DNA from 2 places in the Lysinibacillus sp. BNK-21 genome. Region 1 is predicted to be linked to the other one. Evidence: riboswitches for the same ligand, from Rfam matches in the RefSeq annotation. Region 1 holds a riboswitch; the other holds the start of a gene.
The links. A riboswitch is a leader RNA that binds a small molecule or an ion and turns the genes downstream of it on or off. The one in region 1 is predicted to bind cyclic di-GMP.
Positions count from the first base shown of each region.

Region 1 (15,976 bases):
TATTGCGCAATAAAAAAAGTGCGATCTTTAGGGATCGCACTTTTCATATATAAATCTTAATTCCTTGTATAAATTCATAGATAAAATAACAAGCAAAACCAATCAATAAGAATCCTGCGACAATTGTAAATGTCCTAATCATCTTCCGATTCATAGCTTTACGAGTAACCGAGACAATGGTCAGCAAACCGATATCGTGGAGTAAAATTCCACTTAAAACACCAGCAGCAATAATTAAAAAGCTCGTTGACTCCCCTTGTCCATAAGATTTTGCTAGCACCACACCAAATACGTTGACCCAAAAAACAAGATTACCAGGCGAAATGGCCACTAGTAAGCCGTTAAAATAAGAGGCAAAAAACGATTTGGTTACTTTTTCTCCTGCCAATGTAATATCATGGTCAGCGTTCTTGATAGAATCATAGCCTAACAAGAATAAAAAGCCCGCTCCAATAATCCACATAGGTAGTTGAATTAAAGGCATAGCTAAGATGGAAGCTAGTCCCATATACAAAGCAAAAACCAATACAATATCAATGGTCATGCCACCAAGTCCAACTGCCCAGCCGTGCATAAAACCATTTTTGAGTCCTTGCTTTGTCATTTCTACTGTAATAGCTCCTACAGGCATGGCAATGGCAAGTCCTACCAATACATACGCTACATATAAACTCAAAAAAACACTTCTTTCATGTCATCGATAAGCTTCATACGTCCGTTTATGGTTTCACTATAGCATAATTATACTTGAAAGGAAATAATTATTAATAGATACCTGTTAGAGCATTTGCTTTTTCCATTGCGCTAACAAATCTTTTGACTTCTCCAAATCCAATTTCAATGTGACCTGCTTAGCTGTACAACGTTTTTTAGCTTTCTCCCATGCTTCTTCCAAGGCAGGTAAATAGCTTAAATTTTTTGTCGCTGCTACTAGCTGGAAAATTATATTACCTTGAATATAGTGCCAACGAGGATTCATTCCATCTAGGAGTATTGCTTCTTCAATCAGTCTTAATGCCAAATAAGGGCTACCTTCGTGACGATTTAAAAACTGTGCAAATGCTCCCCAATACAATGCCTTATTAGGCTGCAATTTGATTGCCTCCGCATACTGTACTGATGCCTTATCCTGTTCTTTTGCAAGGACATAATATTCTGCCATTGTATAGTAGGCGTTCGCCTGCGCTTCTATAGGTCCTGCTAATAATTCATCGACCACTTTACCAAATTGCTCATCATCCTGACTACCTATATAAGCTGCGAGAACATCTCGTTCTGGATACGAACCATCTGTACGTTCCTTACTTTGCTTTGCTTTGTCATCAGTAGGCTGAGGCATATTTGCATACCCATTTGCCTCTAGCATTGCCACATGCTGCTGAATGACTTGATAGGCCTCTTCTGCGATCGCTGTATCATTGCCCAATATTTCTTTAGCTAGTTGATAACTTTCCTTTACTTGACCACTCAAAAATAAGTCATTGACTTGTTGAACTTGCTCGTTCATTTGTTTTACCACCATTAAAATCCTCACCTTCGCAAAAGAAAAATCTTATTGCTAGTTTACCATTTAAGTAGTATTAGCAAAAGCCAACATGTCCTAATTTTTCTATTATTCTTTTAATTTAAACGCCTTTACATGCTGTTCGAGTGTGTGTGCCATGTGATTTGTTTCATTAGAGCCATGTGCCACCTCATCAATGCTTGCAGTTGTTTGCTGTGCTGCGACAGTAATCATATTCATCGTTTCTTCTATATCACGAATAGATTCTGTTAATTGTTGAATCATCTGCACAATACGTGTAGATTTTTCGTTTTCAGCGGTCATAGCATTAGAAATGGCAATCATTTCTTCTACTGTTGCAGCCACTGCTGTAGAAATATTTCCTAAAGATTGTGCGGTTAGACGTACTGTCTCTGTTCCTTTTTCAATATATTGCGTATTATCATTCGTAGATGACATGACCTGCTGCACATGCTTCATTATATCCTGAATAAGCTGTTCAACTTGCAATACCTCTTGATTAGATTGCTCAGCAAGCTTCCGTACTTCCTCAGCAACAATAGCAAAGCCTTTGCCATGCTCCCCTGCTCTAGCCGCTTCAATGGAAGCATTCAGTGCTAGCAAATTTGTTTGTGATGCGATGTTTGCAATAGACGTTGTAATCGTTTGAATTTTGGTTGCAGATGTAACTAAGTTTTCTACTGTTTGTCGTACCTCACCTGATCCGCTGTGAATTAGTGCCATATCATTGCTTATATCTTTTGCTAGTCGTTCACCCTCTGTTGCTAATTCCATCGTTTGTCGAGCGTTATCAGCACTGTTATTGGCATTGCTTTGAATCATTTGAAGGTCGTGTGCTAAAGAAGTAAGAACATCTGTCGCATTTTCAGCATGGTGCATCCCTGCCGTCACGGCACTTGTTACCTCTTCGATATTATTGGCGACACCTTGAATGGTATTGCTCATATCGTTCAAGGTGGAAGCGGTTTCATCTGCGTTATTCGTTAAAGTGTTAGAAGTGGAACGCATCGTCATAATCATATTTTGTAAATTAGCTGTCATTCGATTTAATGTATTCGCTAAATCCGCTACTTCATCTTTACTGTTAATTTTTGTTTCAGGTACAGCTAAATTACCATTGGCAATTTCTTTCGCCTGCTGAATTAACACACTAATCGGTCTTACTTTACGACGAATTAAAAAGCCTGTAATGATGGAAGCAATTAGCATAGGGAAAATACTAATTAAAATCCCATTTCGTACAACATCCCATGTTCGCTCCTTTACGATATTGGCATCAAAGTCGATGACACTAATGGCAATAATTTCTTTACTGGAATCATGGTCTTTAAAAATAGGGGCATAGCCAGATAAACGGTCCATCCCTGCATAGGTATAAGGCTGTGAGTATGTTGGATGCTTATGTGTAAGCAACATATCAATAGCTTCTTTATCTAAATAAAATTGATCACCAGGGGCATAACCTTTTTCAGCCAAATGATCATCAAGCGCTAATAATGTGCCATCCAACGATAAAATATATTGTGTTTGGAAAATATCTTTATGACCTGTTGTCCAGTTCAAATCGTTCCCAATGCTTTCCTGTACAGCCTTGTCGCCTTGAATGGCCTTGTCCAATTGTTGCGGATTGATCAAACCTGTCGTAATATTGGCACAGCCATAGGCCTCAACACCAGCAGCATCATAAAGTTTATTGTAAGCAGTTATGTATGTAGCGAACGAAGTAATCCCTAGCATCACCACTAAAATACCAGCGATAATCGTCCCAAGTTGAAAAGTTAATGAATTGCGTAATTTCACGATCCATCCTCTCCCCTTTCTTGTAATAATCTATGAATATTCCTTTTGTGTTTCATCATACTACAAAAAGATGTATTAAAAAAGCATCTTTAATTATTCTAGTAAGATAAAAACATTGGAAAAAGTTCTGAATTGTGCGATAATTGAAGTTAATTAACTTAAATCCTGAGCATTACCAATTCATCTAATAGGAGGGCTTGCTATGAATAAACGCTTTCATCTAGTATCGATTGTTACAGGCAACTTGTTAACAATAGGGGCCATTTTTATTTATGCCATGCAAAGTCAAGTGGGAGTAGCCCTCAGTACGTATGCTCTTGTGATGGGTTTTTTTAGTACTTTGCTTGTGGTTTTCTTCTATATATGGGGGGAAGAAAAACAACAAGTATCCAATCGTTTTCTGAAATAATATGCATCATTTTCCAGTACACAGATACCTGTAGCACGTTTAATGTGGTTCCTTCCCTTTCTATATGTAGAGGGATTTTTTTATGTAAAGTTAGTAGAAATGATTTAGTAGTTGGTATCAAATCGTCAATCGGTAGAGATACTATGTCAAAACATTCATTTAGAAAAATATTTACTTGATGTCGTAGTATCTTGGATGAATTGTGATATAACTACACCAATTATTTAGGTCTATACAACAGCAACTTTCCTCTATTTTTACTAAAATGGCGTTGTAGATTTATTCATGATTCCCTTCTTTTCCGAGGCATTCCCCTCCTTATACGTCTAATTGTTGTAGAAAAATAAAATTTTTTGTAGAAAATTTTAAAACAATGATTGAGTAGTATATCAATTTTCTGTATAATCAGCTTGTTTGACAATACTTTATATGAACTTGGGGGTAGACAATTGGGTAAAGCATTGATTATCGGAGCTGGCGGAGTTGCCAGTGTTGTGGTACACAAGTGTGTTCAAAATTCGGACGTATTTGAGGAAATTTGTATCGCAAGTAGAACTGTTTCAAAATGTGACGCTCTAAAAGAAAAACTAGACGGCGGAAAAACAAAAATTCATACTGCACAGGTAGACGCAGACAATACAGAAGAGGTTATTGAGCTTATTAAAGCTTTCGGACCAGATGTAGTGATTAACGTGGCTCTACCTTATCAGGACTTAACGATTATGGATGCTTGCTTAGCGACAGGTGTGCACTATGTGGATACTGCAAACTACGAGCCACCTGAAACGGCAAAATTTGAATATAAATGGCAATGGGCTTATAAAGAGAAGTTTGAAAAAGCTGGCTTAACTGCATTACTTGGAAGCGGTTTTGACCCAGGTGTAACAGGCGTTTTCACAGCTCATGCACAAAAACATGAATTTGATGAAATCCACTATATCGATATCGTGGATGCCAATGCGGGAGATCATGGATATCATTTCGCAACAAACTTCAACCCAGAAATTAACATTCGTGAAATTACAGCGAATGGTCGTTACTGGAAAGAAGGCGAGTGGATTGAAACTGCACCACTTGAGAAAAAAGAAGTGTATAACCTACCTGAAATCGGACCAAAAGATATTTACCTTCTATACCATGAAGAGCTTGAATCCCTTGCAAAAAATATCAAAGGTTTAAAACAAATCCGCTTCTGGATGACGTTCTCTGAAAAATACTTAACACACTTAAAAGTGTTAGAAAACGTAGGTATGACATCAATTGAGCCAATCGAATTCGAAGGGCAAATGATTCAACCAATCCACTTCCTTAAAGCGGTATTACCAGATCCAGCTTCACTTGGACCACGTACGAAAGGTAAAACAAACATCGGTTGTATCATTCGCGGTCTAAAAGATGGCAAAGAAAAAACGTACTATGTGTACAACGTATGTGACCACGAAGAGTGCTACAACGAGGTTGGTTCACAAGCGATTTCTTACACAACTGGCGTACCAGCTATGATCGGTGCAATGCTTGTGATGAACGGTGAATGGCGTAAACCAGGTGTATGGAATGTGGAAGATTTCAATCCAGATCCATTCATGGATGCACTAAATAAATGGGGTCTACCATGGCAAGAAAGCCATAACCCAGAATTATTAGACCTTGATTTAGATGCAAAGGAATTAAGCCGATGAAACCAATTGATTTTTCAAAAGTTCCATCCCCTTCTTATGTAGTGGATGAGCGATTATTAACAAAGAATCTTGAGCTTTTAAAATCAATTCAAGATCGAACAGGCTGCCGCATTTTATTAGCCCTTAAAGGCTTCTCTATGCATTCAACATTCCCACTAGTAGGGGAATATTTAGCGGGCATTACATCTAGCTCACTGCATGAGGCACGTCTTGGCTATGAAAAAATGGGCAAAGAAGTTCACGTTTATGCACCTGCTTATATTGAGCATGAAATGGACGAGCTTCTAGGCTATGTGGATCACATCGTATTTAACTCATTTAACCAATGGGCTCAGTTCAAGGATAAAGTTAAATCTGCTGGTAAAACAATTGAATGTGGTATTCGTGTGAATCCTGAATACTCTGAAATTGAAACAGCTCTTTATGATCCTTGTTACACAAACTCTCGCCTTGGTACAACATTGGCTAACTTTGATAAATCACAGCTTGATGGTATCGATGGCTTACACTTCCATGCGATGTGTGAACAAAATTCTGATACATTAGAGCGTATTATTGAAGTAGTTGAGGAAAAATTTGGTGATGTTTTACACCAAATGAAATGGTTAAACTTCGGTGGCGGTCACCATATTACACGTGATGATTATGATGTAGAAAAACTTGTGAACATCATTAATTATATTCAAGAAAAGTATAACCTGCTTGTTTATCTTGAGCCAGGTGAAGCAGTAGCCCTTAATACAGGCTATTTAGTAGCAACGGTGCTAGATATTCAAGAAAATGGAATGGATCTTGCTATTTTAGATACATCAGCAACATGTCACATGCCTGATGTACTTGAAATGCCTTACCGTCCAATGATTATTGGTTCTGGACAAGCAAATGAATTAGCACACACATATCGCTTAGGCGGACTAACATGTCTAGCTGGTGATGTGATTGGCGATTATTCGTTTGAACAGCCATTAAAACCAGGTGATCGTCTTGTATTCACAGATATGGCTCATTATTCAATGGTGAAAAACCATATGTTTAACGGTGTCAACTTACCATCTATCGTTTCTTATAATGATGAAGAAGGTATTAAAGTCATTCGTGAATTTAAATTCGAGGACTACAGTGGTCGACTGTCCTAATACCAATAGAAAAGCCCTTCCAGTTTAACACTGGAAGGGCTTTTTTTATGGACGCATGGTCATCCAATTCTCCACATAATGAATGGCTACTCCATGAAAAGCATCGTTATTTGAAAAATGTTGCTGAACAAGTATAAGCTGTTCATTCATAAAGGCTTCTCCATTATCATAAAAAGTAATATTTTCCCCTTCCTCTGAAGCGCCTGTTTCTACACCAATTACAATTGATTTATTCACAGTGGAAGCATAAGCGATTTCATGTTCTACAATAGAGATAATATCTTTTGCAGCATCACGATAGGCCATGATCGTCACACTATCCACATGGTCAATGACCCAATCAGCTAATAACCCTTTTCCAAATTCATTATTATACTGAACTTCATCAAACCAAAATGGCATATCTACTTCTAAAGTAAGTTGTAACTGACTTGCTTTCTCATTTGCTTTCATTATTAGTGTTTGATAGGATTCTATCGTTTGTGCTTGATGTAAACTCCATCCACTATTTAAATAAGGTTCTACATCAAGGTGAACCCCAGAAAATTGCTCAGATTCAGTTGAATTCTCATTATATGTATGTAACCAATTAAACAATTCGTCTTGGCTTCGACTACCCTCAGCTGAAACCCAGCTTGCAGCACCATCCAATGCATAAATGCGAATACCTCTGTGAGAAGCGTTACTAATAAAATGCTTATAGTCATTGCTCGCTATGCCTTGATCGATTTGCAGATAAACTTTATTGACATCGTTATGTTCTAAAAATAATAATATTTTTTCTTGGTCATCAATGATGAGGGATGTATCCCACAGCCATGTAGCCTTTTCCTGTATAGACATTGCATCAACCTTTCCACTTGATAAAGCTAATGAACTAATCATGATGACGATTAGTGCGGTCCATACTTTTAATTGTCTCTTCATACGAACTAACTCCATTCTACTCGCCACGGCTCCTAGAACAGAACCTGGCAACCTGACAATCTTGCACTGAAATTATAGTGTTTAGACTCATGGCTTTGCGTCCCTCCCTTTCGGTGAAGTTTGCCTTTTTCAGTTTTTTCTTAATCATTATCATACGCGGTTAGTAATTGTTTGTCTGTAGGTATAATGCATAATTGTCACATGTATGATCAGGTAAAAACGACAAAATACAGGTTAAATTTACTATTCAAACATAAAAAAACGTAGAGTACTTAAGCCTCTACGTTTTCCTTTTCATTTTCAAGCATTTTGTGTAAATAATCGATAATTTCTCGAATGCCCTCTAATGAATTAACCAGTATTTTTGGATCAACATATGTTATCATTCGATTTTCAAGATTAGCTACCGCAGTAAAATAGCGTGTTTTACTATAATTGACTAGACCCAATTGCTGAAGTACTGATTCATCGAAATCAAGAATTTCACGTGCTTCTGTAACAAGTAATCCATAATTAACAACATCTGTATTCAACACAATGATACGAGCAGTTGCTGTATTCGATGAACGATTGTACAGTATGCGTTCAAAATCAAGAACAGGTACAAGCTCACCGCGAATTCTTGTAAAGCCTAGAAGATAGTTAGGTAAATGAGGAATAGGTGTTACTTGCTCTAATTTTTCAATTGAAATCGCTTGCTCCACAGGCACAGCATACTCCTCTGTCCCACAAGCAAAAACGACTGCTTTGACACTTTCCATAGGGTCACATCCTTATTCGACTGTTAGTTTTTCGCCGATTCTTTGACGATTTCTACTAGTAAATCTGCTAATTTTTCAAGTTCTTCTACTGGTATTTTTTCATTTGTTGTATGGATATCCTCGTATCCAACAGATAAATTAACTGTAGGAATACCAAAGCCTGCGATGACGTTTGCATCTGAGCCTCCACCAGAAATGCCTAGTGTCGGTGTACGATCAATATTGCGTGCAGCAGCCATAGCTACCTGAACTACTTTATCCGATTCCGTTACACGGAAGCCTGGATACATTAGCTTCACTTCTACCTCTGCACGTGCGCCTAAAGAAGCAGCTACTTGTTCAAACGTATCTTGCATATGCTTTGTTTGCACATCCAATTTAGCTTTGTCTATAGAGCGTGCTTCTGCAAGGATTGTCACTTCGTCACAAACAATATTCGTCGCTTGTCCACCTTCAAAACGCCCAATATTCGCTGTCGTTTCTTCATCTAAACGACCTAGTTTCATTTGAGCAATGCATTTTGATGCGACTGTTATGGCAGAAATGCCCTTTTCAGGAGCAACCCCTGCATGTGCCGTTTTTCCAATAATCTTTGTGAAAATTTTCGCTTGGAATGGTGCTGCTGTCACGATACCACCAACTTTGCCATCGCTATCAACCGCAAATCCATATTTTGCTTTAATGTTAGCTGGATCTAACTCTTTAGCGCCAACAAGGCCACTTTCTTCACCAGCCGTAATAATAAATTCAATATCGCCATGTGCAATATTTTGCTCTTTCAAACGTTTGACCATCTCAAATAGAGCAGCTAGTCCTGCTTTATCATCGGCACCTAAAATCGTCGTACCATCTGATACGATATAGCCATCCTCACGCAAAGACGGTTTGATGCCTTTTCCTGGAACGACAGTATCCATATGAGAAGTGAAATAGATTGGCTCTACATCCAATGTGCCTTTTAATGTGGCAATAATATTACCTGCCCCATGTCCATTACGCGTATGTGCATCGTCTTGAATCACTGAAAATCCAAGTGCAGTTAACTTATCTACAAGAATTGGTGCTATTAGTTGTTCATGTTTTGTTTCCGAATCAATTTGTACGAGCTCAAAAAACTCTTCTACTAAACGACTTGTCATGTTGTAAAACTCCCTTAGTTTACGTGTATTTCCACGTTATAGTATATGTATCATTTTAGCACAACGTCAGAAGAGTTGAAATCATTGAACAATACTACCAAAATAAAAAGTCTGAGAAAAATCTCAGACTTTCCCTAGTCATTGAAAATAAGCTCTTTTTCTTTTTCTAATGATTGTAAGTAGTTGACAGCTTTATTATGTTTATCCTGTAAGCGCCAAATCGTATTATGTACATCATCTTGAACACGCGAGACCTGTTCCCTTGCTGTCGAGATTTTAGAATGAACAGACCATGCTGAAAAAATATCATCAAAAAAGTAATCAGCAAACTTAACAAACCCATCTGTTTCAATATGCAGCGATTTCGTAGACATTTCATGAACATCTAATAATTCATTATGAAACCTTTGTAACGCAATTTGAGCACTATGTAAATAGTTTTCAGACTGATCGAGTGCATCATGCTTTAAGTGCGTAGCAATCAGCCCACCGCCAAAAAATGTATCCCATGTGGAATACCCATTGGCCGAATGTAATGAAGCTGCTGCTTGCCCTAGCCTTGTAAGAGCTACTTCTCCCGCTTCCTCCGCCTCTTTAATTTCTCTAATGAGCTGCTTTGTTAGCATTTCCTCATGTGCTAAATGCTCTAGCCTTTCTGCTTGGGCAGCATCATGAATCTGTAAATACTTCTTCTTTTTAAGGTAGACCTGTTGAAGTGATTGCTGTAGCGCATTTTCATCAATCTGGGCAAGCTGATTCATCACTTGCACGTTGTCCTCTGCTAAATCATTTTGCATTTTCTTTGCTTCATTCAGCTTTAATTCAAGTACTGCCGCCTTATCAATTTTTTCTGCCCTCAGTTCATCTTGTTGCCCTGTCCATGTACGAATCATATTCATAAACGAGAAACCATCCAATTTATCAAGTTTGGATCGAATTTGGTGGAGTGCTGCTGTATGAGTGTCTATTTCCTGTTGTGTATGTTTAATTTGCCCATCAATTAACTGATTTTGTTCGTTTAATCTAGATGCTTTTCTAAGTTGTGCATGAATCTTTTCTTGCTCTGTTTGTAATTGCTGCCATTCCATTCATCTCAACTCCTCATATCTATCAGTACGGATGACAAACAAAAATGTTTCACTTTTTGGCAATGAAAAACCTAGCAACTTTTGAGCTGCTAGGCTTGTATGACTATTATAGAGGAATATTACCGTGCTTTTTCTCTGGACGTGTTTCATGTTTGTTTGACAGCATATCAAGTCCTTGAATCAGCTTGATACGTGTATCTCGTGGATCGATTACGTCGTCTACCATACCGCGAGATGCTGCAACATATGGGTTAGCAAATTTCTCTTTATATTCTTCGATTTTTGCTGCACGAGTTGCTTCTGGGTCATCTGATTTTGCAATTTCACGGGCAAAAATGATGTTAGCTGCGCCAGCAGCACCCATAACAGCAATTTCAGCATTTGGCCATGCAAATACAAGGTCAGCACCAATTGATTTAGAGTTTAACGCAACGTAAGCGCCTCCATAAGCTTTACGTAAAATCACTGTAATTTTTGGAACAGTCGCTTCTGAGTAAGCATAAAGAATTTTCGCACCATGACGAATAATACCACCATGTTCTTGTTTAACACCTGGGAAGAAGCCAGAAACGTCTTCAAATGTGATGATTGGGATATTGTATGCATCACAAGTACGAATGAAACGAGCAGCTTTATCAGAAGAATCGATATCTAAGCCACCAGCAAGAACTTTTGGTTGGTTACAAACAAGTCCAACTGATTCGCCAGCAATACGTGCAAAACCGACAACTACGTTTTTAGCAAACTCTGCATGTACTTCCATGAACGAACCTTCATCCACTACTTGCTCAACAACTTTACGTACATCATATGGACGTGTTGTTTCGATTGGTACTGTATCTACGATTTCTGGACGGTAGTCATCCCCTTCAGGTCTAGCTTGACGAGGTGCCTTTTCTTTATTGTTTTGTGGTAAGTAGCTTAATAGTTTTTTAATTTCATCAATCGCTGCCTCTTCAGAAGGAGCACGGAAATGAGCATTCCCACTGACCGCATTATTTACTTTCGAACCACCTAAATCTTCAGCAGAAATTTTCTCTCCTGTTACCGTTTCGATTACTTTAGGTCCTGTAATGAACATTTGAGATGTCTTATCCACCATTAGAATAAAGTCAGTAATAGCTGGAGAATAAACAGCTCCACCAGCACAAGGTCCCATAATCACAGAGATTTGTGGAATCACACCAGAATAAATGGCATTTCGGTAGAAGATATGACCATAGCCATCTAATGAAAGAACACCCTCTTGAATACGTGCACCGCCTGAGTCATTGATGCCGATAAATGGTGTACCATTTTTAGCAGCTAGATCCATCACTGTTGCCATTTTTTTCGCATGCATTTCACCAAGCGCCCCACCAAACACTGTGAAATCTTGAGAGAATAAGTATACTGGACGTCCGTTAATTTTACCGAATCCAGTTACGACACCATCACCAGGTCCCTCCATTTTTTCCATGCCGAAGTCTACTGTACGATGTGTAATAAATGGGTTGATTTCGAAAAATGTACCTTCGTCTAGCAACAAGTCTATACGCTCACGAGCAGTAAGTTTCCCCTTCTCATGCTGCTTATCGATGCGATCATAGCCACCACCAAGTTCAATTACCGTTTTACGGTCATACAAGTCATTGATTTTGTCGAACATATCCATACTAATCACTTATCCCCTTTTCCACTTTTATCACATAATTCATATAACACCCCAAATGAGGATTTAGGATGCATAAACGCAACCTCTGCCCCTCCAGCACCTGGCCCTGGCTCTTCGGATAAGAGACGTACACCTTTTTCACGAAGCTCTGCCATTCGTTCACGAATTCCCGTCACACCAAACGCAACATGATGAATTCCTTCTCCACGTTTTTCAATAAAACCATGGATGGCACTTTTATCACTCATTGGTTCTAATAGCTCGATTTTCACATTCCCTGCATCGATAAATGCCACACGAACCTGTTGAGACTCTACTTCTTCCACTTTCATCAACTTTAAGCCCAAAGTTTCTGTATAATATGTAATGCGTTCATCAAGATCGCGCACTGCAATCCCAATATGGTCTACTTTCTCCATGGTGACATCTCCTTCTGTTATGGTACATACTCTATTTTACAGACTTTTTTGTCAAAACTCTACTACTTGAGAAATTTTTCAGATTTGCTAAACTATTTATAAGAAAAGAAGGAGCGAACGAGCATATGAGTAATAAAAAATTTCAAAAAGTCGTTATTTATAGTATGATCGCAATTATGCTAATCTCATCTCTAGCATTCGGATTATCTATGATAATTTAAGGCAAAGCACGAGGCGTCCACACTACTGTGGGCGCTCTTTTTTAGCCTTTAACCCTTTAAATGACTGCTTTATTTCTAAATACCTGTCCATTTCCTCTATAAACTGATAGAGGGCTGCCTGAGCGATAAATTGCTCGTGGCTTTGTGGTAAAGGAAGCTGAGAAAAATCGCGCTTAACATGTTCGAGTTTTTCGCGATACTGACTAGCCGTATTCCCCGAATGAACATGCTCACCTAGGTCTTGTAAAAAATCTGCCACAATTTCAGCCTCTTGTACTATAACAGGTAATGTCGTCACTTTGGGTAGCACTCTTTCGATAATTTCTAGCTGCTGCTCTCGCATATCGAAATATACATAGTAATCATTTTTACGTCTTGTAAAATGGTTTTGAACATCTTTAAACGCTAATGATTTTGCCTCTTCTAGTGCTTTGATTGCATCGATAATTTCTTGGCCGTTCCACAACGTATCTCCTTGCCGTAAATAGCTGGCAATTTCTAAAAAAATCTTACTATATAGCTCCTCTATTTTGACTCTGTAGTAATTTAATTCCTTTTGAATGTCTGGCATATACATATTAATGGCAATCCCTGTTCCATAACCGATAGCCATCAACGCTAATTCATTATAAACAAGTGTTAATGAATAACCTTCAGCAGCGTAAATATGCATAATAATCACGACACTGGAGATAAATCCATCCGCAACCTTTAAAGATACAATAGTAGGAATAAAGAGTATAAGCATGCCTGCTAGTGTAAGTGGATGATAAGCAAATAACTCAAAGCTTACAAAGGCAAAAAGCATTGCTACAATACTTGCAACCAATCGTGTATAGGCTGCATAAATGGATTTCTTTTTTGTTGGTTGCACACATAATATCGTTAGAATACCAGCAGATGCATATGAGGCTAAATCAAAATACTGTGCAATGGCAATAGCGATGGCCGCACCAATTGCTGTTTTTAAAGTTCGATAGCCGATTGAAAACTTCTTCAGGCCGACTGCCTCCCATCCTTTAGTACTCTTCACTCATTCAGTTAATTATTTAGCCAATATTACAAAAATTTTAACAATAATGAAACTACCTATACATGAGGATCAGTAGGAAGCCTACATAGATAGCATAATCTATGAGGCTTTTCTACTTGATTGAAAATGATTTTTCTTATGCAAGAATAGACTTAAAGTTCGTCACAATATTCTTCAAAGTTTGCTTGTAAATTTGTCACAACTGACATTGGGTCATGCCCTTCAATTTCATAGCGTCCCACTTCTGCGACAACTTGTCCGTCTTTTAATAAAACGAATGATGGTGATGAAGGTAGATGATCTTCTCCAAAATGGTAACGCGCTGCTGCAGTTGCTTCTTTATCTTGCCCTGCAAACACTGTTACTAAATGGTCTGGACGTTTATCATAATGAACGCATTGTGCTGCTGCTGGACGAGCGATACCACCCGCACAACCACACACTGAGTTCACCATTACTAATGTTGTACCTGGACGAGCAAACGCCTCTTCTACAGCTTCTGGTGTTGTTAATTGTTCATAACCAGCTGCCTCAATTTCAGCACGTGCTGTTTTTAAAATTTCCTGCATAAATAAATCGTAATCCATATTCATATAGCGATAGCTCCTTTCAAGTTCGCGCCAATTTAGTTATATTTCAGATAGTAGATTTTTGACGCTTATCCATCTCTTATCATAGCAGTTTGCAAGCAATTTGTGCACCTACTTGCTCAACACATTTCAGTTGAAATTACTACGATTTCAATAAGACTCGTTTACTTGTCTTCCTGCTCCTCGCTAAATAAACGATCCACACCTTGTGTAACTGTCAACTGTCCACTTAAAATTTGACGTTCAAGCTGTTGTACTTGTGCTTTACGTTGCGGGTTTCCATAAAAGAGATCTATTAAATGATCGGTAATCATCGATTGGAACCACTCTTTTGTTTGTTGCTGGCGTCGGGTAGCCCAATAGTGATTTGCTTCTACGATTTGCTTGAATTCCCCAATTGTTTCCCAAACCTTATCAAGTCCTCGATTTTCTAGTGAACTAACAGGCATGGCAGTTGACATCCAACCAGGTGTAGCAGGCTGTAAAAAGTGCAAAATTTGTTTGTACTCTGCAACCGTTTTTTTAGCTAGACGTACATTATCACCATCCGCCTTATGCACGACAATTGCATCTGCTAATTCCATAATGCCTTTTTTCATGCCCTGCAATTCATCCCCCGCTCCTGTTAAAACTAGAAGCAGGAAGAAGTCAACCATGCCACGGACATAGGTTTCACTTTGTCCAACACCAACTGTTTCAATTAAAATCACATCATAGCCTGCTGCCTCACAAACTAACATGGTTTCTCGTGTCTTTTTGTGAACACCCCCTAGGGTACCTGCCGATGGCGATGGACGCACAAATGCACTAGGCTTCTTAACGAGCTCTTCCATACGCGTTTTATCGCCAAGTATACTTCCTCCCGATAGAGAAGAACTTGGATCAATGGCAAGAACAGCAACTCGTTTCCCCATATCACAAAGCATAGTACCGAAAGCCTCTATGAATGAGCTTTTTCCTGCCCCAGGCACACCTGTTATGCCAATTCGGATACTATTGCCTGTATGTGGAAGAAGCTCCTGCAATAGTTCTTGTGCCTGTACTTTATGGGTAGCGTTTGAACTTTCAATGAGGGTAATGGCTTTTGATAAATGTGTGCGAGAGCCCGCACGTACTTGTTGTGCAAGCTCTCCTACATTTAGAGTGTCTGCCTTTTTCTTTCGGAACTTTTTGGGTGTACCATATTGCATCCCGTCGTGAGTCGCCTCTACTCCGTCCATGACAAATAGCGCACTTTCTTCCATTCCTTTATTTTTGTCCATTATTCAGACACTTCCTCATAGCCTAAACGTTTGTAGATTTCTTCAATAATTTTTTGTGCGGATACAGGAATCACTGTACCTGGTCCGAAAATGGCTACTGCACCGGCATTATAAAGGAAATCATAATCTTGTGCTGGTATAACACCACCCACAATAATGATAATATCTTCACGACCTAGTTTTTCAAGCTCAGCTATCAATTCAGGCACTAATGTTTTATGTCCTGCTGCTAGTGAAGACACACCAATAACATGAACATCATTTTCAACAGCCATTTGAGCAGCCTCAGCAGGCGTCATAAATAATGGAGAAATATCTACGTCAAAGCCTAAA
Region 1 is NZ_JBLQTS010000001.1:1,593,223-1,609,198, reverse strand. Features, by position in the region: gene ACMGGO_RS08145 (Cj0069 family protein) at 1-13, shown strand, start outside; gene ACMGGO_RS08140 (LysE family translocator) at 44-676, opposite strand; gene ACMGGO_RS08135 (tetratricopeptide repeat protein) at 779-1,522, opposite strand; gene ACMGGO_RS08130 (methyl-accepting chemotaxis protein) at 1,613-3,325, opposite strand; gene ACMGGO_RS08125 (hypothetical protein) at 3,528-3,734, shown strand; gene ACMGGO_RS08120 (saccharopine dehydrogenase family protein) at 4,184-5,413, shown strand; gene nspC (carboxynorspermidine decarboxylase) at 5,410-6,549, shown strand; gene ACMGGO_RS08110 (amidase) at 6,595-7,476, opposite strand; cyclic di-GMP riboswitch class I at 7,520-7,611, opposite strand; gene ACMGGO_RS08105 (chemotaxis protein CheW) at 7,749-8,237, opposite strand; gene ACMGGO_RS08100 (M20/M25/M40 family metallo-hydrolase) at 8,261-9,376, opposite strand; gene ACMGGO_RS08095 (hypothetical protein) at 9,511-10,464, opposite strand; gene ACMGGO_RS08090 (acyl-CoA carboxylase subunit beta) at 10,571-12,118, opposite strand; gene mce (methylmalonyl-CoA epimerase) at 12,124-12,537, opposite strand; gene prli42 (stressosome-associated protein Prli42) at 12,663-12,758, shown strand; gene ACMGGO_RS08075 (aromatic acid exporter family protein) at 12,781-13,791, opposite strand; gene ACMGGO_RS08070 (BrxA/BrxB family bacilliredoxin) at 13,944-14,384, opposite strand; gene meaB (methylmalonyl Co-A mutase-associated GTPase MeaB) at 14,546-15,643, opposite strand; gene scpA (methylmalonyl-CoA mutase) at 15,643-15,976, opposite strand, start outside.

Region 2 (15,976 bases), 1.2 Mb from region 1:
AATAATCGCCATTTTTTACAACAATATATGGGAAGCCTCCGTTTACACGCATGGATACGAGTTGATCGCGAACCATCTCATGATCCTTATCCGTTATACGGTATTCATTCCCTTTCTTTTGGAACAAGTACAAATCTTCACGCTTCGCTAAATCCTTTGTTAAATAGTTTCGAATAAAGGAAATATCTGATTCTACCTCTCTTACCTCAAAAATCTTTTCACGTCCCGTATTTGGCAAAATACCTAACCGTTTCATTTCCTCGGTAGGATTATTATAGCGATTTTCAATATCCTCGAAAATTTTAATCCCAAGATAATATGGATTAATCGATGTTTTGGAGGGCTGCACAACCCCCGCATTTAATTTGGCATATTCGATAGTTTCAGCAGTAGTTAACTTTAGCTCCCGCATGATTCGTTGATGCCAGAATGAGGCCCAACCCTCGTTCATTATTTTAGTCTCTAATTGAGGCCAAAAATAAAGCATTTCCTCTCGCATCATTGTTAATATATCTCGTTGCCAGTCTTCCAATTCACGGCTATGTTCCTCTAAGAATAACAACAGGTCCTTTTCTGGCTGAGGAGGAAATTGCTTTAATCTGCGTCGAATTGGTTTATAAACTTTTTCTTTTTCTTCTATACTCCATAAATCATCATACGGTGATTTTGTTGGTGGTTTTTCCTCCTCAAGCTCATCCTCCTCACTCCAGGATAGCTTCGGTCTTAAAATTGATGGATCAATATGTTCTTGAATAGCTAAAACAGCATCTAAAAACTGCTCCACCTCATCCTTGCCATACTCTCTCTCATAGCCAGCTATTCGCTCCGCAGTTGCGGTCATACTTTCTACCATATCTCTTCTTGTATTAGAAAAACGTATATTATTTTTGAAGAAATCGCAGTGTGCTAGAACATGGGCAATAATCAATTTATTTTGGGTTAAAGTATTGGTATCGAGTAAAAATGCATAGCAAGGATTTGAATTAATGACAAGCTCATAAATCTGACTAAGTCCTAAATCATATTGAAGCTTCATTTTATGAAATTGTTTTCCAAAGCTCCAATGGGAAAAGCGCGTGGGCATACCGTAGGCGCCAAATGTATAAATAATATCTGCTGGACAAATTTCATAACGCATTGGATAAAAATCTAAGCCAAAGCTTGAGGCAATTTCGGTAATTTCATCTATTGCACGATGAAGCTCTTTTGTGTCCATTTTACGCCCCCTCCTTTGAACGTGGTGCTGAGGATATTTCCATGTTACTCTTCACTTTTCTTGAAAAAGCTCTTTAAGGCGTCATACACATCGCCTTTTTTTCTCAAAATATGGTATCTGAATTTAGGATCATCAATTTTTTTATACGTATACATAAGCGTTGAGAAACGGTTATGCTGATTCACCTCACCATAGCCAAACATGCTGGATACATCCATTAACTCTCCTACTAACTTCAAGCACTTTTCATTGTCCATGGATATATTTTCACCATCTGAAAAATGGACAGGATAAATATTGTAGCGAGACGGATGATATTTATCCTGAATTAATTCCAATGCCTTTTTATAAGCTGAAGAACAAATGGTTCCACCACTTTCGCCCTTTGTAAAAAACTCCTCTTCTGTGACAACCTTTGCCTCAGTATGATGAGCAATAAATTCAATTTCTACTGTTTCATATTTTGACCGTAAAAACTTCGTCATCCAAAAGAAGAAGCTTCTCGCACAATATTTTTCAAATGCGCCCATTGAGCCACTTGTATCCATCATGGCGAGCACTACTGCTTTGGATTCTGGCTTCTCCACTTCATCCCATGTTTTAAAACGTAAATCGTCATTGTGGATTGGCGTTATTTCTGCTTTCCCATGCATCGCATTGCGCTTTAATGCATTTAAAATGGTACGCTTTTTATCGACATTACCCATGAGTCCTTTTTTACGAATATCATTAAACTCTATTTTTTCTGTTTTAATATCTGCCTTTTCTTTTTGCTGTAAATTAGGTAACTCTAGTTCATGAAATAAAACATTTTGAATTTCCTCAATACTGACTTCCGCTTCATAATAATCTTGGCCAGGCTTGTCACCCGCTTCTTTTCCTTTACCTGGAGCCTGATTGGCCTTACTGCCATCCCGCGCTACTACATCTCCAACACTACTATCCCCTTGTCCCTGCCCTACATGCTTAGAGTTATCATAGTTATATCGAATTTTATATTCATCAAGTGACCGAATTGGTATCTTAATAACCTCGCGACCATTGGACATCACAATACTTTCTTCGCTAACTAAATCAGGTAAATTATTTTTAATCGCATCTTTCACTTTTTCCATATGGCGTTGTTGGTCCTGGTGCCCTTTACGATGGAGGGACCAATTTTCCTGAGAAATGACAAAGCGTTTATTTTCGTGTTCAGTCATTTTTATCCTCACCCATCTATCAAATTCGCTTTTTCTATACTATGCTTGTGAGCTAAATTTTTGAACTTTTTTCATAAAATCAATTGTATATTTATCAATCACGCCTCAAACGTCCAGATTTTTTTCGACCATGCTCTAAAGTATCTCTTCAAAGTCTCGGACATCCTCTGGGGCTTTTTGTTGATCAATCTCTCCTCCTGATAATAAAAGGAGTGCCCTAAAAATGGGACACTCCTATCTTAATTGGAACAATGAACATCAAGTTATCGATTGAGCAAACTTCCTACATACTGTAGCAACTCATTTGCTGATGTTGTATTATAGCCATGTTCATCAACAAGCCTTGCCACAACCTCATTAATCTTCTTCAGTTGAGATTCATCTGGCATTTTAGAAGAAGTAGTAATTTTAACGATATCTTTTAAATCTGCAAATAATTTCTTCTGAATGGCCTCTCGCAATCTTTCATGAGAATTATAATCAAAACGTTTACCTTTTCGTGCATAGGCAGAAATTCGAATGAGAATCTCTTCACGGAATGCCTTTTTAGCATTTTCTGAAATGCCAATTTGCTCCTCAATCGAGCGCATTAATTTTTCATCTGGATTCATTTCTTCCCCAGTAAGTGGATCATAAATTTTATTTTTATTACAGAATGCCTCTACATTATCAAGGTAGTTATTCATCAATGTTTTTGCCGATTCCTCATAGGAGTACACAAAAGCCTTTTGTACTTCATTTTTAGCAATCTCATCATATTCTCTACGAGCAACCGCAATGTAATTCATGTATTTTTCACGATCCTCTTGAGAAATCGATGCATGCTGATCTAACCCATCCTTCAATGCTCGTAAAACGTCTAATGCATTTATCGATGGTATCTCTTTGCGGATAATAGCAGAAGAAATACGATTAATAATATAGCGTGGATCAATACCGTTCATGCCTTCATTCGGGAACTCTTTCTTCAGCTCCTCTAAGTCAACGGAATTAAATCCCTCCACATTTTCTCCGTCGTACAAGCGCATTTTTTTAATTAGATCCACACCTTGTTTTTTCGGAACTTCCAAACGAGTGAGAACCGAAAAGATTGCTGCGGCCTTTAAAGCATGCGGTGCAATATGGACATGGGACATATCGCTCTCTTTTATCATCTTTTCATAAATATGCTCTTCCTGACTAACTTTGAGGTTGTAGGGAATTGGCATAACGATAATTCGAGAATGTAATGCCTCATTCTTTTTGTTCGAAATAAATGAACGATACTCTGTTTCATTTGTATGAGCAACGATTAACTCATCTGCACTAATTAAAGCAAATCTTCCTGCTTTGAAATTTCCTTCCTGCGTTAATGATAATAAATTCCATAAGAATTTTTCATCTAGTTTTAGCATCTCCTGGAATTCCATCATTCCTCTATTGGCCTTATTCAGCTCCCCATCAAAGCGGTAAGCACGAGGATCTGACTCTGAACCAAATTCACCAATTGTAGAAAAATCAATACTTCCTGTTAAATCTGCAATATCCTGTGATTTAGGGTCTGATGGTGTAAATGTCCCTATACCCACACGTTTATCTTCTGAAAAAGTAATACGTTCAATCATTACATTTTCAATGCGTCCATCGTATTCCTTTTCAAGACGCATTGTATTTAAAGGCGATAAACTTCCTTCAATTCTAATCCCATATTCCTCAAAGAACTCATTACGCAAATGATGTGGAATTAAATGGAGCGGATCTTCATGCATTGGACATCCCTTAATTGCGTAAACTGCACCTTCATCTGTTCGCGAATATTGCTCTAATCCGCGTTTTAGTAAGGTAACGATAGTTGATTTACCACCACTAACTGGTCCCATTAATAATAAAATACGTTTTCTTACATCTAACCTGCGTGCTGCTGGATGGAAATATTCCTCCACCAGTCTTTCAATTGCTGTTTCAAGCCCAAAAATTTCTTGTCCGAAAAATTTGTACATTTTTTGCCCATCGCGTTCCTCTACACCAGAACTTTTTATCATATTGTAGACGCGTGAATGGGCTGTTTGAGCAACTTCAGGTCTTTCCCTAATGATGTTTAAATAATCTGCAAATGTCCCTTCCCACTTCAGCCTGTTTTCTTCTTCGCGATAGTTTTTCACTTTATCTAAAATGTTAATAGCCTTCCCTCCATTCAGGGCTTGATTTATAACATAGTATGAAGTTAATGGCATGATGATACCATTACTTTTTCTTTGATGAAGTTTCTTCTTATTATTTCTATTTTTGGGGGCAAAAAAATTGCCGATATATCAACTGTTTTCATACATAGAACCTTACTGAATGAAGATAAAAATTTCGGTTATTCTAACGTTAGAAAGGAGGTCCATCATTGCATCGCCATTTTATATTTCTTTTCACATTTTTATTTTTAGGGATTATGCTGTACCCATCTGCCTCTTTTGCAAAGGAGGATCTTACAGAAGAAGAAATTTTACAGCAGCGTATGTCCTATTATGTACAATTCGATGAATTACTCATTCCATGGCATTTTTTAGCTGCTATCGATCAATATGAAAGAAACCTACAATCAGTTCGTAAAGACATCCCTAAACGAGAAGGCTATTTGGCTATTCAATTTTCTGATGAATACTGGTCAGGTGCATTAAATCCTGTAAAGGAAGACACTTCTCCTGAGACAATTAGCTATTTCGGAGGAATGGGCCTTGACGGTAATCATGATGGAATCGCTAGTCCAAAGGATGATGAGGATGTCATTTTTTCGATGGCTAGTTATTTAGGGAAATTTGGAACAACAGATGAGGATTTTAAATTAGCATTATGGGAATATTACGGAAGCGAAGAAGCAGTCAATCAAATATTTACCATCTCCACATTGTACAGACATTTTAAAACTATAGAACTTGATGCACATACCTTCCCGCTAAATATCCGCTCTGATTACAGTTACAGGGGCACTTGGGGCGCCAATCGTGGTTGGGGTGGACGCCGTATTCATGAGGGAACTGATATTTTTGCCAGCTATGGAACGCCTGTATTATCTACCTCTTATGGAATAGTGGAGGTAAAAGGATGGAATCAATTTGGTGGCTGGCGTATTGGTATTCGGGACAATCATAATTCCTACCACTATTATGCCCACCTCGGTAGCTATCATAAGGAAATTGAAGTAGGTACAATTGTAAAACCTGGTACTGTTCTTGGCTATGTTGGAAGCTCTGGCTATGGAAAAGAAGGTACATCTGGCAAATTCCCTCCACATCTTCATTATGGTATTTATAAATTTAATGGAAGAACCGAATGGGCTTTTGACCCTTATCCTTCCCTTCTACAGTGGGAGCGCAAGGCGAAAAGTCAAAAACAATAGAGAATCCTTTACTTATGGCACTTGAAGCATTTTGCTTCAGGTGTATTTTCTTTCTACTTAGGAAATTCTACATAAATATATAAATTAGTCGTTAGATATCTATATATATTTAACTATAAACAAAAGGAAAATAGTTATATCATTGTACTAAAAAACTATTTTTAAATATTTCTATCGAAAGGCTTATTAATACGCATAATTAGTTATAAAATAATACTTGTGTTGAAAAAATTTCTCAATGAGATAGTAAAGGGATGGGAAAATGAAAGGCATTATCAAGTTTAAAACACTTAAAACACGAATTTTAAGTGCATTTATTCTTTTGTTAGTTTTAGTAGTTAGCTTTACAACCTACACTTACAATTCCAATACAAATATGGAAAAACAAGCAAAAGATTTAGTGAAAGAAGATTTAGTTGTTTTAGATGCAAGTAAAAATTTAGCACTCTCTATGAGTGTCCGCCTATCTGCAGCGTTAAATTATGTGTTGACAGGTGACGAAAAATACAAAGAATCATTTGATGAGTATCGCAAAATGGCTGAGGAAAATAACGCTATTCTAGACAAATATGAAAAATCAGATGAACGCGATCAACTTGTAGCAATCGCTCGTGATTGGAGTACCCTTGTCAATACAGAGGTATTTGATATCTACCAAAAGGGCAATAAAGAATTAGCTTTAGAAAATTTAATGGATACACATGAACTCGTAACGAAAGTGCGATATGGTTACGAAAAACTGGCAGATGAACGCGCTAAAGCCATTACAGATGTCGGTAATGATGTTGTATCAACTAGCTCTGAGAATCGAACAATTGGTATCGTCTTTAGCTTGATTCTAACTATAGCTGGTATTCTAATTGCCATTATCACAGCCAGTACCATCTCTAAACCTGTTACAGTAGTAGCCGACCGGATGAAAGAATTAGCAGATGGAAATTTGCAACTAGAGCCTTTGCCTGTAAAAACACGAGATGAAATTGGAACGTTAATGGTAGCAGCCAATGACATGAACGAAAAATTAAAACAAACGATCCAGTCTATCTACTCGGTTTCTGAAACAGTAGCAGCTAGTAGTGAAGAACTTGCTCAATCATCGAATGAGGTACAAGCAGGTACTGAGCAAATTACAGTAACGATGCAAGAGCTGGCATCTGGTACAGAAACACAAGCATCTACCACAGGTGATTTGGCAGAAACAATGACAGCATTTAAGCGTAGCATTCATGAAACTACACAAGAGGGCATTGAATTAAGCGAACATTCTAGTCATGTTCAAAAATTAACGGTTTCAGGGAAAAGTTTAATGGTGCAATCTACCAAACAAATGGCTACAATAAATGAAATTGTATTAGACTCTGTGAAAAAGGTAGAAAATTTAAATGAACAGTCTGCTGAAATATCCAAGCTAGTGTCAGTTATCGATGATATTTCAAACCAAACAAATTTACTTGCATTAAATGCAGCAATCGAAGCAGCACGAGCAGGTGAGCATGGCAAGGGCTTTGCTGTTGTGGCAGATGAAGTCCGAAAGCTTGCTGAGCAAGTACAGTTCTCTGTCACGGATATTGCAACAATTGTCCAGCGTATTCAAGGTGAAACTGGCAATGTAACATCTGCCCTTCAGACTGGCTATGAGGAAGTAAAAAGAGGAACCACACAGCTCGATGAAACTAATGAAACATTTGAAAAAATTTCTGATGCTGTTGGGGATATGATAGTTAATATTTCAACGATTACAACGAATTTAAATCAGCTTGCTCAAAATTCGGAAACCATTAATGCTTCTATTGATGATATGGCCTCCATTTCACAGGAATCCGCTGCTGGCGTTGAGCAAACAACAGCAACTGTTGAGGAAACCGCCGCTACAATGGATGAAATCGCTAGAAGTGCAAATCAGCTTGCTGGAATGGCCGAAGAGTTAAATACGCAGCTACAGCAATTTAAAATTTAATCATCTAAACAACAAAGGCTATCTCAAATTTTTCTATTTTGAGATAGCCTTCTCTCTTATTGCCAATGACTTATTGGCACTCGTTCCAGTTCATGACGTTTAATAATAACACTTATCTTTTGAAACCATTTCTCACAAAGCTCTATGGCTTCTTTATAGTCGTCCTCCTCTTTTGATATTGGATCTTCACTATTATCCATGAACATATATTCTTGAATAGGCTCTGATAAATGATCTACTACTAACTTTAGCGATAGCTGTGAAATTGTATCTTCTTCTACCTCCTCTTCTTCTATTTCATCTGCTTCAGCAAGTAAGGAACCACTCATTAGATGATTCTTTGTTCTAACCGTAAATACTTCATCTTCCATGATGGCAACCTCATATATTCTGTTAAATGGAACCTCTATAATTTTTAGTTCTTCGTCTAAAGCTTCTCTTCGGGCGAAAATAAGCATGTTTGTCTGTTCATTTAACAGTAAAGCATTTAAAGCATCATTGGAAACTGTACATTGTGTATGAGGAATAGCCATTATCTCCTCCTCACTAGCTTCCGTCATGGCTGTCAAAGTTTGTATGGCAATATAACGCTCTTTTAAATAACGGATACTCCCTAGACCGACTAAAGCCAGCCCGATTAAAAAAAATAGTTGCTTAATAATGACTAATTCAATGGCATTTGCTAGATAAAGATAGACAATCCCTAATAAAATGAAGAAAATATTTTTCATCCAATTCCCGCCTTTATCAAGATAATCACTAGAAAAATTCAGATGATGTACTAGCAATAGTATTCTTGATTCTATCGTTTCATTCTAATAAAAAACACGAATTCATTGAACTTTACAATGAATCCGTGCTTTTGCTTTTAACGACCAATTAGCTCTTCTTTACTACTTACGTCGTCTAATGTTTTATCTTTTTCTATTTTATGCATCTCAAGAACATGCTCAGATGGCGGAACGAGTATGCTCACCACGACAATTGTGATACCAGTTATAACAACACCTGAAAATACAGGAGCCTGCCATAATTCATTTAATAGACCTATGAAGCCTTCTGATTGGATTGTCAGACTAGGTACGAATGTTAGTGATGTCACAATGTAATAAACTAAGCCAACGGAAATACTTGCCCAAACTGCTGGTGTACTGACACGTTTCCAAAATGGTCCTAAAACGATTGGCCAGAATATTGTTACGAATATAATATCCCAAGCTAAATAAGCTAAATCAATTACTTTTTGGAAGCTTACAGCTAGCACTAAACCTAATAAAGCACTAGCTAGAATAATAGATCGCGAAAATCTTAATAGCTTCTTAGGATCAGGATTGTGATTAATAAAATCTAAATAAATATTCTTTGTGACAATCCCTGAAGTCGCTACATAACATGCAGCTACTGTAGACATCCCCATGGCTGCCATGGCTGTTAAGAAAATAGCTGCTAATAAAGGAGGAAAATAACCTTGTGCAAAGGTAAGCATCAATGTTTCTGGGTTTGTGCTTTCAGGATAAATAGACTTAAAGGCTTCCCCTAGCATCCCTGGAATCCAGCTAATTGCAATGACAATAATACCAGCAATAATCATGCTTCGTTGTGCCACCCGTGGACTTTTTGCAGCAGCTACCCTCTGCCCAAGGTCAACTGCAGGGATATCTCCAAGTGCTAGTACAAGATACAAAGTCCAGAATTCTGCTCCTGCCTTCTCAAATAATGTACTGATATTCCACCACTCGGGATTAAATGTAACGTCTGGATAGTAAAACAAAATAAAAATGGTAATACCCAAAATACCTGCCACTGCAAGCGCACCTTGTACGATTTCAGTATAGGCTACTGCCCATAAACCACCAATAACTGAATAAATAGCCGTTAGCGATACAAATAGAAGCGCCGCAGGTATAAAATCAATTTGCAATAATTGCTGAATAATATACGTTCCACCAACTGTTAACGCCGCTGCATTAAAAACTCCAAAAGCAATTGCCATAACAACCCCTGTATAGGCTCCTAGCTTTTTACTGCCATAGCGTAAACCGTAGTAATCTGCTAATGTCCAGCCCTTTAAACGTCGCAATGGCTTTGTCCAAATGAGTGCTCCAAGAATCATACAAGTCCCTAAACCACCCATTGTTGCCGAACCTTCAAAGCCACCACTTGTATAGCCAGAGCCTACCGCTGCAAAAAAGAAGGGAGCTGCTAATAATGCAGCGACTAAACTACCCGTGACAACGGATAAAGGCATGCTCCAGCCAGCAACAATTAAATCCTCGGCTGTGTTGACACGCTTATAGCCTTTATAGCCAATATAATAGATAAATAATAAGTATAAGCAAAAGATAATAATATTTAACATTATTTACTCCTTCGTTTTCCATTAACCGTTCATTACGACCCCACCATTTGGCGTTAAAATTTGACCTGTATAGAAGTCAGCATGATTAGAGGCTAAAAATAATACACTTTTCGCAATTTCTTCTGGTTGTGCTAAACGTTTTAATGGATATTTTGCGGATTCTTCCTCCACATAGTTATCGCCAAACTCTTGTAGAATGTCCGTAAATGTTCCACTAGGAGCAACTGCATTGACAAGTATAGAAGGTGCTAATTCTCTTGCTAAAGCCTTTGTAAAAGCATTAATAGCACCCTTTGCAGCTGAATAATGCGTGAATTCTTCACAACCCAAGCTACCAATATCAGATGAAATATTGATGATTTTTCCTGTATTACGTTCCTTCATTCTTTTTGCTGCTTCACGGCAATTATAGAAACAGCCATATAAATGAACTTTAATCATACGATCCCACTGCTCATCCGTTAAATCTGTAATGCTGGAACCCTGTGCAAATCCAGCGTTATTTACAAGAATATCAAGATTCCCGAGATGCTCGTCCATAAATTGATGCATCGCTTGTACTTCTTGAGAGTTAGAAACATCTGCGTGGAATATTAAAGCTTTCACACCCAACTTTTCTGCTTCTGCACGTACAGCTTCTGCCTCTTGCTCATCCCCAATATAATTAATTAAAATATTGGCTCCATGTTGCGCAAAGCCTAAAGCAATTGCTTTACCGATTCCTTTACTAGAGCCTGTAATTAAAACATTTTTTCCTGTAAAATTAATGTCCATTATGATCATTCTCCAATTTGAATTTTGCCACTAGACCTTGCAGCTCTTCTGCTGTTTTGCCCAGTGATGAAGAGGCATCCTTTACTTCCTGCATGGTAGATAATTGCTCTTGTGTAGAATTCGAGACATTTGAAGAGAACTCTGCTGACTGCTCTGCAGATTGTTTAATATTATTAACAGATGCCGCCACTTCTTCTGAGGATGCAGAAATTTGTTGTGAAGCTGCTGAAATTTCACGTATTTGGCTAGCTACTTCTTCTGAGGAAGTAAGAATTTCTTTAAAGATTTCGCCTACTTCATTGGTAAATGCCATCCCTACCTTAACATCCTCTTTGCCTCTCTCCATAACTGTGATAGAAGCGTTTGAATCAGACTGAATAGAACTAATTAAATTGTAAATTTCTGTTGCTGATTGAGAGGATTGTTCAGCTAAGCGTCTCACTTCATCCGCAACAACGGCAAAGCCTTTACCGTGTTCACCTGCTCGTGCCGCTTCGATCGCAGCATTTAAAGCTAATAGATTTGTTTGATCAGCTATAGCAGTAATTAAGCTAACAATTTCACTTATTTTTTTAGTATTAACATGTAGTCCATTAATGGTTGTCCCTATTTGTTCAACAGAATCATTAATTAACTCCATTTGAGCAATAACTTGTTGTACAACTTCATTGCCTCGTTCAGAAGCCTGTGATGCTGAAATAGAGGATTCCGCAGCTACATTTGCAGAATCAGCAATTTGCTGAATACCTGTTGCAGTTTCTTCCATAGCAGCAGCTGTTTCCTCTGTCATGGTCATCGAGGCCTCAGCATTTTGTGTAATTTGATTCATGTCTAGTGCAATATTTGTTGAGCTGTTATAAGTTTCACCAGCATGTACCGTTAATTGATTGGCTGCTGAAGAAACGTGATTGGATGTATTGCGTATGTTTAAAATAATATGTTGCAAATTAGCCACCATTGTACGAATGGATTCAGATAATTTACCAATTTCATCCTTCGATGTCTCTAAATCCACATCTATTAATTCACCATTTGCCACTTGATTGGCAACGTTCACTACTTTTTTCAGTGGCTTTAATAGTCGATCTATAATTATGTAAACTAAAACTAATAAAATTAAAATGCCGATAATGGCAATGACAATTTGCTTAATCACACTTGTTTTAATAATCGTATTGATATAATCAGCGGAGTAATCAATCCCTAATAGGGCAATCAGTTGGCCATTATCATCTTTAATAGGACTAAAAACCGTTCTCCAAGAACCAAAAGGATCCTCGAATATATCAGTTACCTCTGTACTATTATTTTCAATAGCTAATTTTGCTGTTTCTACATGTTCATCCGCTAAATCAGTAAAAATTTCACCGGCTTCATATACTTCATTTAGATTAGAGGTATAGCCAATTGGATTGACGCCACCCTCATCCTTGACATCCCAAATATAACTCCAGCTCATAATACCTTGCTGGTCCTGAATCATATCAAGTTGCTTTTGGATCTTTGTAAACTTTGCGTTTGTTTCCCCTTTTTCGGACAGCAAATCTTTTACTTCATCACTGTCTAAGTTCATAGCTGTTAATAAACCAACACTTTTTAATTCTTGCTCCAAATCCACATTCATCCGATTATTCAATTCACTAATACTTTGCGTCGTAATAATAGCGATAAGCAGTAATACAACGATAGAGACTGTTAGTAAAAGCTTATTTTTTAATGATGTGTTTTTTAACAACTTCATTTCCCCTTTTCCTCCTTTGAACTTTACTTGCAAAAAAATGCCTATTTCAAAAGAAATAGGCATAAAAGAACAAAAACTAGAATGAGAATGATACAACTAGCACTCTTTTGCAACCCAGCCGCCATAGCATTTATTGCCTTAGACCTGTAGCTTTGCGTCTTTACTTTTCAGTAAATTTGCCTATATTTCCCTACCAAAATTAACACAGTAGGTAAAAGTAGTCAATGCTCTCTACTTAAAACATACATATTTTATACTAGCTGTTCCTTCATTAATAATTATATAAATTACTTAATTATGATTCATCTATTGAACAAAATAAAACAGCTACAACCTCAATTAGCGTTGTAGCTGTCCACTTTCAATTCACTTACCCCTAAGTGTTTGAATAAATTATACGTTTTGTGTGACAAGTAATACGGAAGGTATAAAGGATAACGCAAACATAGCGATATACCATACGGAAGTACGACGTAATGAAAAGCGTACTTTTTTTCGTTCCGCATAAAAAATATCTAACATAACTGCAACAATAAAAGGCATTGTAATACATGCAATAGCTACTAATAAGATGTCAAAATAAATCATACAAGCACCCCTTTGTCTGTGAACATTTTTCATCTTTTTTGTGAACATTTTGTGATAATTTTATTGTACACAATTTCGTCACAAATTGTCAACGAGTTTTAAAGAAAAAAATGGCACTTTATGATTGATATCCATTGTGCATTATGCTCTATATTTATATGTTAGGCCCCTTAAAAAATTTCGTACGAATGAATCGCCACACTCTTTATAATTACGATGACTTGGATTTCTTAAAATAGCACCTAATTCACCTTTTGTAACTTTAATGCCGCCGTCATATAAAATCTCAAGCATCTCCTCAGTTGTTAAAGCTAAAGCAATTTTTACTTTCTTTAGCAGCATATTATTTGGGCTTTCTTTACCTGACACAGGTAAAGGTCCAACAGCCTGTCCTTCTCTTGGTTTCTGAGGCCCGCGTTTAAAAGTAATTAATCCATTTAAAAATGCCTCTAACATTTTATTATTACATTTGATGTATTCCTCTGGCGCTTCTTCCTCATCATTAATCTTAATCAGCATATTTAATACTTCTTCCTTTGTATAATCCATGCCACCAAGTTTAAAAATTTCTACCATATCTACATTTTTTATATCGAACGCATAGCGTAAACGAATTAAGATATCATTATTTGTCATTATATTTCCTCCTTTAATTAACCTTATATAGTAAAGAGCCAGGCTTAATTATAACAGAGAGTTTGCTGATTATTGCTAGCTTTCCACAAGTTGTTGTTGTTAGCAAATAGCGTGTGCATTTCCTACTTTTTAAATGTATGAAAAATTTAATCGCAACCATTCTAAGGTCAAGGAGGTGAGAACAATGGCTAACAATAACCGCAGTTCAAATAAACTTCTAGTACCTGGAGTACATGAGGCTGTCAATCAAATGAAATATGAAATTGCACAAGAATTTGGCGTTCAGCTTGGGCCAGAAGCATCTTCTCGCGCAAATGGTTCCGTTGGAGGAGAGATTACAAAACGCCTTGTTGAAATCGCTGAAAAACGTTCAAAAGGTTTATTATAATTAAATACTAATAAGAAAAGAACGAATCCCATTTACATAATTGGAATTCGTTCTTTCGTGCTCTATAAAATTATGCTGTTTGCAATTCCTTCCCTGAGCTCTTAAGCGTTAGCATAACGATAAAGGAAATACAATACAGTGCTGCTAAGTAAATCATCACGACAGTCATATCGTAGCTTTGTAAAATAAAGCCTACAAAGATTGGTGAAAACCCACCTATAGCTCGTCCAAAGTTAAAAATGGTGTTTGTTGCTGTACTGCGAATTTGTACTGGATAAAAGCTACTAATTAATGCACCATACCCTGCAAACATTCCATTAGAGAAGAATCCTACAACCGCACCGCCTACTAATATCGCTACTGCACCTGTTGCAAACGAGTAAAAGAATACAGCACATGCAGAGGCTACTAAAAAGATCCCGAATGTTCGCTTTGCACCAAAACGATCCATAAATCTACCAAACGTCAGCATTCCAATGATCATGCCAACTGCGGTACTAATTGTCCACAATGCTGAGCTTGAAACCGATAAACCTTGCGATTTCTGTAACATCGAAGGTAGCCAAATCATTAGACCATTATAGCCTGCAATTTGAACAGTTGCCATTAGAATTAGGGAGAGTGTTGTCATGGTGATACGAGGTGAAGCAAATAATTGTGCTAAATTCCCGTTCTCTTGCTTATTATTTTGTTGTTTCTGCGCTGCTAACCATTCTGGTGATTCATCAATATTTTTACGTACGATAAAGGCAAAAATAACTGGTAGTAATCCTACAAAGAATAATGCACGCCACCCTAAAGTTGGTAAAATAATAGCACTTAATAAAGCGGCTAAAATTACTCCATATTGTGCACCTACACTGACATAAGAGGATGCTCTGCCTTGTTTATTCTTTGGCCAAGCCTCCGCCACAAGCGCCATCCCAATACCATATTCTCCGCCAGCACCTAAACCAGCGATAAATCTATAAACATAAACTTGTTCAATACTTGTTGCTACTCCTGTTAAGGCCGTTCCGATGGCAAACAAAATAATCGTATACGTAAACACTTTTACTCGACCATATTTATCTGCTAATACACCGAAAATAATACCACCCAGTAGCATCCCAATATTCGTGATAGATGAAATCAATCCACCTGTTGCAAGATCAATATTAAATTCTGCAATAATCATTGTCATAGCAAAGGAAATAAACATAATGTCCATTCCTTCTAGCGTTAGCCCTGCCACTGAAGCAACCACGGTTTTTTTACGATAATCCATTCTTTTTAGCCTCCATTTTCTAGTTGTCGATCTCTTTTAGTGAATGGATTATAGCTGTCTTGTCCATTCTCTTTTGAAGCCTCACGGGACTTCCTTTAAAAGAGGAGTACGGAACAATAATAAAAGCCCTTCCGTCACAGAGGACAAAAGGGCATGACAAAGCAAAGATATTAGCTTAAAAATATCACATAGCCCTTTTCAGCCTCTCTGGACCGTATTAAAGGATTTATATATCGTTCATTTATACCGTTCTACATTCTATAAGATTACGGAAGAAAAAGCAATGGTCGAATAGTGGAAATTCAACACGGTATTTCTATAAAGTTTTGAGCAAACTGATAAATTAGATTGGCAGGTACAGCCAAATTAAGGTTTTGACCATCATCGAAGCCTGCTGTAATCAGACCAACCAATCGCCCATGCATATCCAATAAAGCACCACCTGAACTGCCATTTGATATAGCGGCTGTAAATTGAATCA
Region 2 is NZ_JBLQTS010000001.1:439,122-455,097, reverse strand. Features, by position in the region: gene ACMGGO_RS02220 (SpoVR family protein) at 1-1,216, opposite strand, end outside; gene yhbH (sporulation protein YhbH) at 1,261-2,418, opposite strand; gene ACMGGO_RS02210 (PrkA family serine protein kinase) at 2,682-4,577, opposite strand; gene ACMGGO_RS02205 (M23 family metallopeptidase) at 4,790-5,785, shown strand; gene ACMGGO_RS02200 (methyl-accepting chemotaxis protein) at 6,048-7,742, shown strand; gene ACMGGO_RS02195 (hypothetical protein) at 7,799-8,473, opposite strand; gene ACMGGO_RS02190 (sodium:solute symporter family protein) at 8,611-10,101, opposite strand; gene ACMGGO_RS02185 (SDR family NAD(P)-dependent oxidoreductase) at 10,123-10,875, opposite strand; gene ACMGGO_RS02180 (HAMP domain-containing methyl-accepting chemotaxis protein) at 10,865-12,616, opposite strand; cyclic di-GMP riboswitch class I at 12,722-12,807, opposite strand; gene ACMGGO_RS02175 (hypothetical protein) at 13,010-13,204, opposite strand; gene ACMGGO_RS02170 (DUF1456 family protein) at 13,346-13,840, opposite strand; gene ACMGGO_RS02165 (alpha/beta-type small acid-soluble spore protein) at 14,025-14,228, shown strand; gene ACMGGO_RS02160 (MFS transporter) at 14,299-15,495, opposite strand; gene ACMGGO_RS02155 (trypsin-like peptidase domain-containing protein) at 15,798-15,976, opposite strand, start outside.
Region 2: another riboswitch for cyclic di-GMP. It lies ahead of ACMGGO_RS02180 (HAMP domain-containing methyl-accepting chemotaxis protein); the one in region 1 lies ahead of ACMGGO_RS08110 (amidase).